DNA from 2 places in the Occultella kanbiaonis genome. Region 1 is predicted to be linked to the other one. Evidence: predicted binding sites of a transcription regulator. Region 1 holds the regulator's gene; the other holds the start of a gene.
What was found. The regulator HspR, encoded in region 1, represses chaperone genes until heat shock. The targets are predictions, from matches to a motif close to AAGTTGAGTCNNNNNGACTCAACTT.

Region 1 (6,428 bases):
CAGCTCGCCTACTCGACCGAGAAGCTCCTCACGGACAACGCCGAGAAGCTGCCGGAGGACGTCGCCACCGAGGTGCGCGCCGCCGTCGACAAGCTCAAGGCCGCGCTCGCGGGTGAGGACATCGAGGCCGTCAAGACGGCCCAGACCGAGCTCGCCGCCGTGAGCCAGAAGATCGGCGAGGCGCTCTACGCCCAGCCCGACGCCGCCCCCGCCCCGGGCGAGGGTGCGCCGGCCGCCGAGGAGGCGGCCCCGGCCGCCGACGAGGACGACATCGTCGACGCCGAGATCGTGGACGAGGACGAGAAGAAGTGACGCCCGAGAACGAGTCCGAACCGGTCATCCGCGACAAGCGGCGACTCGACCCGAACACGGGCGAGGTCCGTAGCGAGGCAGGTGCCGCCGTCGAGCCCGACGGCGGTGCCGCCCAGGCGGACGCCTCGCCTGCCGAGCCGGTCGCCGACGGCGACACGGCGCCGTCGGGCGATGACGAGCTCGCCAAGGCGAAGGCCGAGGCGTTGGACCTTGCCGACCAGGTGGCCCGCGGCAAGGCGGACCTGTACAACCTGGACCAACGGTTCAACAACTTCGTCAAGCGGTCCCGCGCCGAGGCAGAGGTCGAGAAGACCCGCGGCACGCACTCCGTCATCGAGGCACTGATCCCGGTCCTCGACGACATCGCCGCGGCCCGTCAGCACCAGGCGCTCGAGGGTCCGTTCGCGTCCATCGCGGACAAGCTCGAGAGCACGCTGACCACCCGGTTCGCTCTGGAGCGGTTCGGTGCGGAGGGGGAGGAGTTCGACCCCAACGTGCACGAGGCGCTCATGCACAACCAGAGCCCGGACGTCACGGTGGACACCATCACCACCGTGCTCCAGCCGGGCTACCGTGCCGGTGACGTCGTCATCCGCCCCGCGCGGGTAGGGGTCACCGGCCCAGAATGACAGCACACGATCGAGGAGGTGAGGCATGACCGGACAGGACTGGCTCGAGAAGGACTTCTACAAGATGCTCGGCGTGTCCAAGGATGCCGACGCCGCCGAGGTCAAGAAGGCCTACCGCAAGCTCGCCCGCACTTGGCACCCGGACCAGAACCCCGGTGACGCCAAGGCCGAGGCGAAGTTCAAGGAGATCGGCGAGGCCTACGGTGTGCTCTCCGACGCCGAGCAGCGCAAGCAGTACGACGCGCTGCGGGCCATGGCCGGAGGCGGACCGCGGTTCGCCTCCGGCGCCGGGGGCGCGAACACCGGCGGCTTCGAGGATCTCTTCGGGGGCATGTTCAACCAGGGAGCTCCTGGTGGCGGCACCCGGGTGAGGTACTCGACCGACGGTGGCGGCATGCCCGGCGGGGGCTTCGAGGACATCCTCGGAGGCCTGTTCGGCGGAGGCATGCCGGGCGGCGCGGGCGCCGGGTTCCGAGCCCCGCAGAAGGGTGGGGACATCACCACGTCCGCCTCGCTGCCGTTCCGCACGGCCGTGCAGGGCGCCACGGTGTCCCTGACCATCGACGGCGGCAGGTCGATGAACGTGCGGATCCCCGCGGGTGTCACCGACGGCCAGAAGATCCGTCTGGCCGGCAAGGGGCAGGCCTCCATCAACGGCGGCAGCCCCGGGGACCTGGTGGTGACGGTGCGCGTCGAGCCGCATCCGGTGTTCGGTATCAACGGGCGCAACCTGACCATCACGGTGCCGATCACGTTCCCGGAGGCCGTCAACGGGGCCACCATCACGGTGCCCACGCTGGACGGTTCCTCCGTGAAGCTGAAGGTCCCGGCGGGCACCCAGTCCGGCGCACGGCTGCGCGCCAAGGGCAAGGGGGTGGCCACCAAGAACGGCACCGGTGACCTGATCGTCACCCTCGAGGTCGCCGTCCCGCGCAACCTCAACAAGGACGCTCGGGCCGCCCTCGAACAGTTCGCGGCGGCCAGCGACGGTACCGACCCGAGGGCCGGGCTCGCCGCAGCAGCCAGGAGCTGATAGGTCATGGCCGCGACGTATGACGCACCGGTGCTGGCGATTTCGATCGCGGCGGAGGCCGCCGGGATGCACCCGCAGACGTTGCGTCAGTACGACCGACTGGGGCTGGTGGTCCCGCGCCGCACGAGCGGGCGGGGCCGCCGGTACTCCCAGCGTGACGTCGACGTGCTGCGCGAGGTGCAGCGCCTCTCCCAGGAGGAGGGCATCAACCTCGCCGGCATCAAGCGGATCCTCGAGCTCGCGGCAGAGAACGAGCGGCTCGAGGGCGAGGTCGCCCGTCTCAACCAACTCCTCGGCGGTGGCCGGCGGGTGTTCCACGCCAGCCCCGGCGGCGACGTCGTCGCGGTGCCGCTCGGCACCCGGTTGCGCCGCGTGCGCTCGTCCGCGGGTGCGCTCGTGGTCTGGCAGCCGCCGCGTCGCTGAGTCCGGGATCGCCCGGCTCGAGCGGCGGACTCAGCAGCGGTTGGCTAGCGTGAGAACCCGACACAACCGATCCGCGGTCAGTCGATCAGATGGGGACTCAGATGTCGCAGCAACCGCCGAGTGGATATGAGCAGCCTGACCAGGAGCCGGAAGCCCGGTCCGGGCCGGGCGGCCAGCAGCCGCCGCAGGCGCCGGCCGGAGGGGCCCAGGAGCAGTCCTACGGCCAGCAGTCGGCGGCCGGAGGGGCCCACGACCCGTCGTACGGCCAGCAGCCGCCGCAGGCACCGGCCGCAGCCGCCCACGAGCAGTCCTACGGCCAGCAACAGCCGTACGGTCAGCCCGCCCAGCCGGGTCAGCCCGCCCAACCGGGTCAGCCCGCCCAACCGGGTCAGCCCGCCCAGCAGTTCCCGCCGACGCCACCCGCGGCGCCCGGCGGTCAAGCGGCTCCCTACGGTCAGGCCCAGGGCTACGGCCAGGGACAGGCGTACGGCCAGACCCAGGCCGGGGGCCAGTGGGGCGCACCGCAGCAGCGTGAGCCAGGTTTCTTCGCGTCACTGTTCGACCTGAGCTTCTCCCGCTACATCACCCTCCGCTTCGCGAAGGTCCTGTTCATCCTCGCGATCGTCTTCATCGCGCTCGGCTGGCTCGGTGCCGTGGTGTCCGCCTTCAACTTCGACCCCTACGGCGGCTTCTACGACGACGACGGCGGCGCCGGAGCAGTCCTCGGCGTCCTCACGTTGCTGTTCGGCTGGATCCCCGGGTTCATCACCCTGCTCCTGGTACGGGTCGGTCTGGAGTTCGCGGTCGCGACGATCAAGACCGCCCAGAACACCTCCAAGCTGGCGGATCGCACCTGAGCCGAGTGCTGTCGGGCACGTAGGGCACCGGGCACCGCGCTATCGTCAAATGGCCGCGGTGCCCGTGTCCTGGCTGAGGGGGTGATGGTGCCCGATGGTGGAGAAGACCCCGACGGTCTACGACGTCGCCGAGATGGCGGGCGTGTCCATCGCGACCGTCTCGCGCTACTTCCGCAACCCCGCCGCCGTCCGGGAGACCACTCGCGAACGCGTCCGGGAGGTCGTTCGAGAGCTCGGCTACGTGCCGTCGGGCAGCGCCCGCGGCCTGGCCGCCCGCCGCACCGGCACCATCGGCGTGTGCTTCCCCAGCTTCGACGACGTCGCCCGGATCGACGCCCGCCGGCTTGAGAGCGGACCGCCGGTCCAGGTGCGGGTGGACGCCGACGCCCACGTGGACACCGGCAGTGACCTCTACATCGCCGAGGTGGTCCGCGGCACCGAGATCGAAGCCTGGCGGCACGGGTTCGCGGTGATGATCGCGGTCCCGCGGGGTGCCGCCGCACACAACGTCGTGGAGGGGCTGGCCGGGCGGGTGGACGGCCTCGTCACCCTGGCCCGGGCGATCGATGCGGACCAGCTCGGGCACATCGCCCGCCGGCTCCCGGTGGTCGTGGTCGCCGGGCCCCGCGAGGGTGACGTCTACGACCACGTCACCGCGAACAACCACGGCGGAATGGTCGCGCTCACCGACCACCTGATCGCCGATCACCGGCTCACGCGGCTGGAGTTCGTCGGCGGGCCCGAGGACTCGCCCGACGCCCAGACCCGGTTCGAGGGCTTCACCGAGGCCATGCTGCTCGCCGGGCTCGGCGTCCCGGAACGCCCGATCTCCCGCTCCGACTTCACCCGGGCCGGTGGCCGCGAGACCGGCCGGCGACTGCTCGCCGAGGGACTGCTCGAGGACCTCGACGGACTCGTCTGCGCGAACGACCAGAGCGCCCTCGGTGTCCTCGACGAGCTCACGGCAGCCGGGCTGCGGGTGCCGCAGGACCTGGTCGTGACCGGGTTCGACGGGATCGAGGCGAGCAACGTGTCCACACCGCGGCTGACCACCGTTCGGCAGCCGATGGTCGAGCTCGGACGGCTCGCCGTGGCGCAGGTGCTGCACCGGCTGAATGAGCCGATGGCGGAGCCGACCACCCGGGTCCTGCCCGTCGAGGTCCTGCTCCGGGACAGCTGCGGCCCCCACCGACGGCCGGCCTGACCGGACCGCTCCTCCAGGTCCCCGGGCCGGGGTCTCCCGGTCCGCGCCGTCGAGCGCGCACTTGCCCTGGGTCGGCTCGCAGTTGGAACGTGGCAAGTGCGCGTTCGTCGAGTGCAGCCGGGCCACATGGCCGCGGCAGGGTCGGGGCGGGCGGCCACTTCGGGTTGCGGACCGAAATGTATGCGCATACAGTCGAACGCGGCGGCTGGGTGCCCTCCCGCCACGTGACGATGAAGACACGAAGGAGACCACCATGCAACGCCGACGCAGGTCGCGCTGGCCACTGTTCGGATCGGCCCTCGGGGTGGCAGTGCTGCTGGCCACGAGTGCCTGCACCGTGGACGTGCCGACCGAGGACGACAACAACGACGGCGGCGGGGCAGACGGCACGTCGATGCTGCTCGCCGCGGACAACGGCTCACCCACGTTCGAACGCAACTTCAACCCGTACTCGCCGGGCAAGCGGACCACCACCACCTTGATCTACGAGCCGCTGTTCGTCACGAACACCCTCGACGGCACTGAGACGCCGTTCTTGGCCAGCGAGAAGGAGCAGCCGGATCCGGCCACGGTGATCTTCACCATCCGTGAGGACGTCACCTGGTCCGACGGCGAGGAGTTCACCCCCGACGACGTGGTCTTCACGTTCGACCTCCTCAAGGAGTTCCCCGCCCTCGACACGAACGGCGTCTGGGCCCTGATCGAGTCCATCGAGGTGGACGGCCAGGACGTGGTCATCCACCTCACCGGGGACAACGTGCCCGCCGCGGCGATCATCCAGAAGACGATCATCGTGCCCGAGCACCTGTGGGCCGACGTCGAGGATCCCACCACCTACACCAACGAGGATCCGGTCGGCACCGGGCCGTACGCGCTCGGCGAGTTCACCCCGAACGAGTACACCCTCGAGCGCAACGAGGACTACTGGCAGGTCGAGAACGTGGCCGCGCAGGAGTTGATCCTGCCCGCCTCGAACACCCAGTTGGACGTCGTCAACAACGGCTACGACTGGGCCTACGCGTTCATGTCCGACGTCGAGAACACCTGGGTCGCCGCCGCAGAGGGCAACACGTACTGGTTCCCGCCGGGCGGCACCATCGCCCTGTTCCCGAACCTGACCATGGCGCCGTTCGACAACCCGGAGTTCCGGCTCGGCCTCTCGGCCGCCCTGGACCGGGACCGGATCGCCGAGGTCGCCGAGGAGGGCTACGTGGACGCGGCCGGCATGTCCGGCCTGCTGCTGCCGAACCAGGAGGCCTTCCTGAACCCGGATCTGCCCGACGGCGGCGCCGTCGCCCAGGACGTCGACGCCGCTCTGGCGCACTTCGAGGCCGCCGGGTACACGATGTCCGGCGACCAGCTCGTCGACTCCGCGGGCACGCCCCTCGCACTGACCCTGACCACCCCGAACGGGTGGACGGACTGGCTGCGCGGCGCCACCGAGGTGCAGACCCAGCTCGCCGCGGTCGGCATCGAGGTCACCCTCAACCAGCCCCAGCCGGCCGCGTACCAGCAGGAACTCCAGAACGGGAACTTCCAGCTCTCGATGGGCTCCTTCGGTGGCACCGGCTCGATCTACGAGGACTACAACAGGCTCCTCTCGAGCGAGTTCCTGCAGCCCGTCGGCACCACCACCACGGCGAACTTCCAGCGCTACTCCGACCCGGACACCGACGCCCTGCTCGCCGAGCTCCGCGTCACCCTGGACGAGGCCCGGCAGCTGGAGATCGCGCACGAGCTGCAGACCATCATGTTCGAGCAGGCGCCCGTGATCTCGATGTTCTACGGCGGCCTGTGGGGCCTGTTCAGCGAGGCCAACTTCACCGGCTGGCCCAGCGCGGAGGACCCCTACGCCTCGCCGGCCACCTGGGACGCGAACCCGCTCCTGGTGCTGACGAACATCGAAGCAGCGGGCTGACCCCGGCACGGATCGGATGCGGTCCCCGGACGCCCCGCGCACCGGGGCCCGC
Region 2 (6,428 bases), 160 kb from region 1:
GCAGGTACTCGGCGACGAGCTCGTCCTTGCTGGTGAAGTGCTGGTACGCCGTGCGCTTGGACACCTGGGCCACTGCGCAGAGTTGGTCCATGCCGGTGCGGTTGATGCCCTGATCGCGGAACAGTTGCTGTGACGCGCCGAGGATGCGCTCGCGTGCGCCCCTGCCTCGGCGTCGACCCAGGGGGCCCATCTCCAACTCCGTCATCTCCCGAGTGTATCCCCCGGGTACCTATCGGTGTACATAGCTTGTGCCCACGGTCGATCATCGGATAGGTTATGCAAACAGAGCGGTATACATAGACGCCGGCTGTCCCGTTTTACGAACCCAGGAGGAGTGATCGTGGGAAAGCTCGATGGCAAGGTGGCGGTGATCACCGGCGGATCCACCGGTATGGCATTGGCTGGCGCGAGGCTGTTCGTCGATGAAGGAGCTCATGTCTTCATCCAGGCCCGCCGGCAGGAAGCACTGGACGACGCCGTCAGCCTGATCGGCCGCAACGTCACCGCCGTGCAGGGCGACGCCTCCGTGCTGGACGACCTGGACCGCTTGTACGACACCGTCAAGCGGGAGAAGGGCTCGATCGACGTGCTGTGGGCCAGTGCCGGGATGGGTGAACCCGCCGTTCTCGGCGAGATCACCGAGGAGCAGTTCCACCGCGCCTTCTGGCTCAACGCTCGCGGCACGTTGTTCACCGTGCAGAAGGCACTGCCGCTGATCAACGACAACGGCTCGATCTTCATGACCGGATCCAATGCCTCCCTCGGCGCGTTCCCCGGCTGGAGCCTCTACGCGGGAAGCAAGGCCGTACAGCAGGCCTGGGCTCGCGTCTGGCTCAACGAACTACGTGACCGCAACATCCGGGTCAACGTCCTCACGCCCGGCCAGGTCGCCACCGCAAAGCAGGAGGAACTGTTCGACGAGGAAACGCGGGTTGCATTCGAGTCCCTCATCCCTCGGGGAAAGATGGGCCGCCCCGAAGAGATCGCCACCGCCGCCCTGTTCCTTGCCTCAGACGACTCCAGCTACGTCAACGGTTTGGAACTGGTCACTGACGGCGGCACGACTGCCATCTGAACCACTACCGCAACCGCGGCACGCGCGCTCCGGCACGAACGAGACAGACCGACACCCAACACGAAGAGGCACACCTCATGAGCAACATCACAATTATCGGTACGGGAAACATGGCCCGCACCATCGGGACGCGCGCGGTGGCGGGCGGCCACACCGTCGAGGTCATGGGACGCGACAGGTCCAAGGCCGAAGTTCTGGCCACGGCTCTCGGCGGCGGCGCGACCGCGGGAGAGTGGGGCGCCGTCCCGGCCGGGGACATCGTCATCACGGCCCTGTTGTACGACGGTGTCGTGCCGGTCGTCGCCGAGTACGCAGACGCCCTCGCGGGCAAGGTCATCGTCGACATCAGCAACCCCTTCAACGCCACGTTCGACGGCCTGGCCCACGGCGAGGAGACCTCGGTCGCGCAGGAAGTGGCCAAGGTGGCCCCTGCGGGTGCGAGTGTGGTGAAGGCGTTCAACACCATCTTCCGCAACGTCCTGGAGAAGGGCCGACCGAACGTCTTCATCGCCGGTGACGGGGCGCGGGCGAAGGCGAGCGTGGCGGCCTTCATCGAGAGCATCGGGCTGCGCCCGCTCGACGTCGGCGGCCTGAAGATGGCGCACTGGCTGGAAGGGATGGGCCTGGTCACGGTGGCGCTCGCCGGCAACGGGGTGGGCCACTGGGACTTCGCGCTCGGTGTCGACGAACTTGCCGGCTGAGCGGCCCGCCACGGTAGGGATCGAGAAGCAGCGTTCGCCTTGAGCGAAGGTGACTCAACTTCGGGAACGATCCCCCGCCGTCGGGGGTTGAGGCTTGCATGAGGGACCGGCGTAGGGCAGGTCCCAGTCAGACGAGGAGATTGACATGGCTCTCACCTTCGACCCGTTCCGCGAGACCGACCGGCTCGCGTACCGCACCTCCACCCGCGTGCCCCGGTGGATGCCGATGGACCTGCACCGCAGCGGTGACGCGTTCATCGTCGAGATCGATCTGCCCGGCGTCGCGCCGGAGAGCATCGACCTGGACGTCGACGGCAACACCCTGACCGTCCAGGCCGTGCGCGCCTCCAGCCTCGGCGAGGGCGAGCGGTGGATCGCCAAGGAGCGCGCGACCGGCACGTACCGCCGGCAGCTCAGCCTCGGCGACGGTCTCGACGCGGCCGCGATCCAGGCCGACTACGCCCACGGCGTGCTGACCGTGACCATCCCGGTCGCGGAGCAGTCCAAGCCCCGCAAGATCGAGGTGCGCACCGCGGAGCCGGTCATCGAGCCGGCCACCGAGGCCTCGACGGACGTCCAGGAGGACGTGGCCGCCTGACCTGCCCGCCGAGGCGGATCGCCACGAACAACGAGCCCCGACCGCCGCATCGCGGTCGGGGCTCGTTCACCTCCGGGCCGGCGCCGGGCCGGTAGCGCGTCAGGCGCGGATCGCCGCCACGTCGTAGCCAGCCTCGTCGACGGCCGCACGGATGGCGGTCTCGTCGAGCGGCACGTTGGAGACGACGGTCACCGGCGAGGCCTCGCCCGTGCGGAGTTCGACGGAGACGTTGAGCACGCCGTCGACGCCCTCGAGCTCCTCGGTGACGTGGGCCACGCAGTTCGCGCAGGTCATGCCCGTGACGTCGATCGTGGTGGTGCGGTCCATGTGGGGTTCCTTCCGGGTTCTGTGGTCAGGAGCGGACGAGCCGGGCGATCGCGGCGGAGGCCTCGCGAACCTTCTCCTCGCCCTCCTCGGAGGACGAGCGGGCCGCGTCCACCACGCAGCTGGCGAGGTGATCGTCCAGCAGGCCGAGGCTCACCGCCTGCAACGCCTTGGTGACGGCGGAGACCTGGGTCAGGATGTCGATGCAGTAGGTGTCGTTCTCGACCATCTTCGCGATGCCGCGAACCTGGCCCTCGATGCGGCGCAGGCGCTTGAGGTAGGCCTCCTTGTCCGCGACGTATCCGTGGTCGTGTCCGTGCTCTTCCATAATCCGAGTATACCCCCAGTGGGTATCGGTGTGACCAGAGTGTGGGCACTCGACAACAGAACGGTCACGATCGGGGCCCTGCGGATATCGATCCGATATCGACCCGCCTCTCGGGCGCACTCGGCCCATACCGTGATGGCCATGACCCCAGACCGCCTCGCCCGGCTCCGTCGCGGCATCGTGCTGACAGCAGTCGGCATCGTCGCCGCGCTCGGTGCCGTCGTGGTCCCCACCCCCGCGCAGGCGTGCGCCTGCGGCGGCTATGTGGCGGCCGACGGCTACGAGGTCGCGGTCAACCGCGAGGTCGCGGCGATCACCTGGGACGGTGAGACCGAGCGGATCCTGCTCGAGATGGACGTCCTCACCGACGCCCCCGACGCGGCGCTGCTGATCCCCACCCCGGCGCCGGCGGACGTCGCGCTCGGCGACTCCGAGATGTTCGACGAGCTCCTCGACGTGATCGCCCCCGAGGTCGAGGTCAGCTACACCTGGTGGCCCGAGGCGTCGTTCGGCGACGGCGCCGGCGCGGCACCCGGGGCGGGCGCGCCCGACCTGGGGGTCGACGTCCTGGAGACGGTGGACCTCGGGCCGCTCGAGGCCAGCGTGCTCTCCGCGGACGACGCGGACGGCCTGGCGCAGTGGCTCGACGAGCACGAGTACGTCATGCAGGACGGCCTGGCCACGGCGCTGCGGCCCTACATCACCGAGGGCTGGTACTACGTGGCGATGCGGCTGACCACCGATGCCGCCGACCTCTCCGGCGAGCTGCAGCCGGTCGACCTGACCTTCGCCTCCGAGTCCCTGATCTATCCGATGCGACTGTCCGCGGCGGCGGCCACCGATCAGTTCGTGCGCACCTACGTGTTCGCGGACCGGCGGATGGCGCGCACCGACGCCAGTGAGGACACCGCCTCGGTCGATCTCAGGTTCGCCGGTGCCGTCGACCCGGCGGCGGTGGAGAACCCCACCCTCGCCGAGATCGCCCGGACCACGCCGTACCTGACCGTGATGGACCAGTGGTTCCACGAACCGGCCACCGAGATCGTCTCGGACTTCACGTTCTCCGCGTCCACCCAGACCGGGGACTACCGCGAGGTGATCCACGAGACCCGCATGCGGGAGATCCTCGGCATGCCGGCCGGACCGGTGCTCACCTTCCTCGGCCTGGTCGCGGCCGCCCTCGCGCTCCTCCTCGGTGGCCGGGCCGTGAGCCGGCGGGCCCGCCGTCGCTCCGCCGTGCCGGCAGGGCCGCGCCCGTCGACCGTGAGCGAGCCCGAGCCGCGATCGGCACCGCCGGCCGGTGTCGGCGGTGGTGGTGGCCAGGCGCGGCACCCCAGCCACCTCTGATCCCTTCCGGCTCGAGGAGGGTCGCCGAGTAGACTCGCCCGGTGCGACTGGGCGTCCTGGACATCGGCTCGAACACGGTTCACCTCGTCGTGGTCGACGTGGTCCGCGGCGCCCACCCGAACCCGGACCTGGATGAGCGGGTCACGCTCCGGCTGATGCAGTACCTCACCGACGACGGTGCGATCAACGACGTGGGGATCGCCGCTCTGCTCGAGGCCGTCGACGGCGCCGTCCGGGTCGCGCGAGAGCAGCGTGTCGACGAGGTCCTGACCATGGTGACCTCGGCGGTGCGCGAGGCCACGAACGGCGAGGCGGTGCTCGCACTGATCCGCGCGCGCCTGGACGGCGATCTCCAGGTGCTCTCCGGCGAGGAGGAGGCGGCCCTGACGTTCCTCGCGGCCCGCCGCTGGCTCGGCTGGGCCGCCGGGAAACTGCTCGTCCTGGACATCGGCGGCGGCTCGCTCGAGGTCGCCCTCGGCGTGGACGAAGTCCCGGACCTCGCCCTGTCGCTGCCGCTCGGCGCCGGCCGGCTGACCCGGACGCACCTGCGCCACGACCCGCCGCTGCCGGACGAGCTGAAGCAGCTGCGGGCGGTGGTCCGCGCCGAGCTCAAGCCGCTCGTGGCCCGGGTGCGAGCCGAGCCGAGGCCGGACCACGTGGTCGCGACCTCCAAGACGTTCCGGTCCCTGGCCCGGCTCGCCGGGATGTCCGTCGCGGGTGTCGGTCCGCACCAGCGCTGGCAGATGAGCACGTCGCTGCTCTCGGATTGGGTGCCGCGACTGGCCCGGATCCCGGCCGAGCAGCGCATGGAACTGCCCGGCATCACGCCCGAGCGGACCTACCAGATCGTCGCCGGTGCCGTGGTGGCCGAGGAGGTCCTGCGCGGCCTGCGGGTGGAGATCGTCGAGATCTGCCCGTGGGCGCTGCGCGAGGGTGCGCTGCTGCGCCGGCTCGACCAGGTGTGAGCCCGGCCGGCGGAGCCAGGCTCCGCCGGCCGGGTGGGGACCGGGGTCAGCGTGCGCCCGTGGTGAGCACCTGCGTCGCGTCCTTCGCGTCGGTGCTGCCAGCAGGATCGGTCGGCCGGAGCGGTAGTGCCAGCTCGGCGTCATCCTGCCGCGCGCCCCGACGCAACGCCACGCCGACCCCGACGGCGGTGACCGCCAGCAGGGCGACGCCGGCGGCCGCGGTCACGGCCAGGCCGGAGGCGAACGCCTCCCGCGCCGAGTCGAGCAGGGCCGCGCCGACGCCCGGATCGCCCTGCGCGCCGGCCACCTCGACGGCGCCGCCGAGGGTCTCGCTCGCCGTCGCCCGGTCGCCTGCAGCGATGGTGTCCGGCAGTACCACCCGATCCCGGTAGATCGCGGAGGCGACGCTCCCGAGGACCGCGACCCCGAACGCCGAACCCAGTTCGTAGGCCGTCTCCGAGATGCTCGAGGCGGCACCTGCGCGCGCGGGCGGCACGGCAGCGAGGATGGCGTCGTTGGTGAGCGTCTCCGTGAAGCCGGAACCGGCGCCGACGAGCACGAAGACCGCGACCGCGACGCCGATCCCGCTGTGTCCGGTCAGCATGGTGCCGACGGCGTAGCCGACGGCCGAGACACCGATCCCGATCGGCACCAGGACGTGCAGCGGTGCCCGATCGGCGACCGCGGCCGCGACCAGGCCGAGCGCCACCGTACCCACGAGGCCGGGCAGCAACCACAGGCCCGCGACCATCGGGCTCAGCCCGAGCACGAGCTGCAGGTACTGCGCGAGCAGGAACAACAGTCCGGCCATGCCCAGCGCGGCGACGAGGTTCGCGACCACGGAGGCTGCGAACACCGGCCGCTGGAACAGGCGCACGTCCAACAGCGGCTCCGGCCGGCGCAGCTGACGTCGCACGAACAGCCAGCCGGCGGTCGCCGCCACCGCGAGCAGCGCGAGCGCGATCGGGACCACACCGTCGTGTGCGACGGTCTTGACCGCGTACACCAGCGGCACCATCGCGAGGATGGACAGGGCGACGCTGACCAGGTCGAACCGACCGGCGCGTGACCCGCGGGACTCCGGAACCAG

Region 2: a site for HspR is predicted at 1,813-1,837, ahead of GKS42_RS24795 (Hsp20/alpha crystallin family protein). Genes of this name have one in related genera too.

Annotation. Positions count from the first base shown of each region.
Region 1 is NZ_CP046175.1:5,246,967-5,253,394, reverse strand. It holds gene dnaK (molecular chaperone DnaK) at 1-312, shown strand, start outside; gene GKS42_RS24060 (nucleotide exchange factor GrpE) at 309-941, shown strand; gene GKS42_RS24055 (DnaJ C-terminal domain-containing protein) at 967-1,974, shown strand; gene GKS42_RS24050 (heat shock protein transcriptional repressor HspR) at 1,981-2,397, shown strand; gene GKS42_RS24045 (DUF4282 domain-containing protein) at 2,499-3,254, shown strand; gene GKS42_RS24040 (LacI family DNA-binding transcriptional regulator) at 3,349-4,458, shown strand; gene GKS42_RS24035 (ABC transporter substrate-binding protein) at 4,712-6,376, shown strand.
Region 2 is NZ_CP046175.1:5,402,160-5,408,587, reverse strand. It holds gene GKS42_RS24810 (TetR/AcrR family transcriptional regulator) at 1-205, opposite strand, end outside; gene GKS42_RS24805 (SDR family NAD(P)-dependent oxidoreductase) at 341-1,075, shown strand; gene GKS42_RS24800 (NADPH-dependent F420 reductase) at 1,153-1,776, shown strand; gene GKS42_RS24795 (Hsp20/alpha crystallin family protein) at 1,922-2,374, shown strand; gene GKS42_RS24790 (heavy-metal-associated domain-containing protein) at 2,474-2,701, opposite strand; gene GKS42_RS24785 (metal-sensitive transcriptional regulator) at 2,727-3,026, opposite strand; gene GKS42_RS24780 (DUF2330 domain-containing protein) at 3,168-4,373, shown strand; gene GKS42_RS24775 (Ppx/GppA family phosphatase) at 4,415-5,338, shown strand; gene GKS42_RS24770 (MFS transporter) at 5,385-6,428, opposite strand, start outside.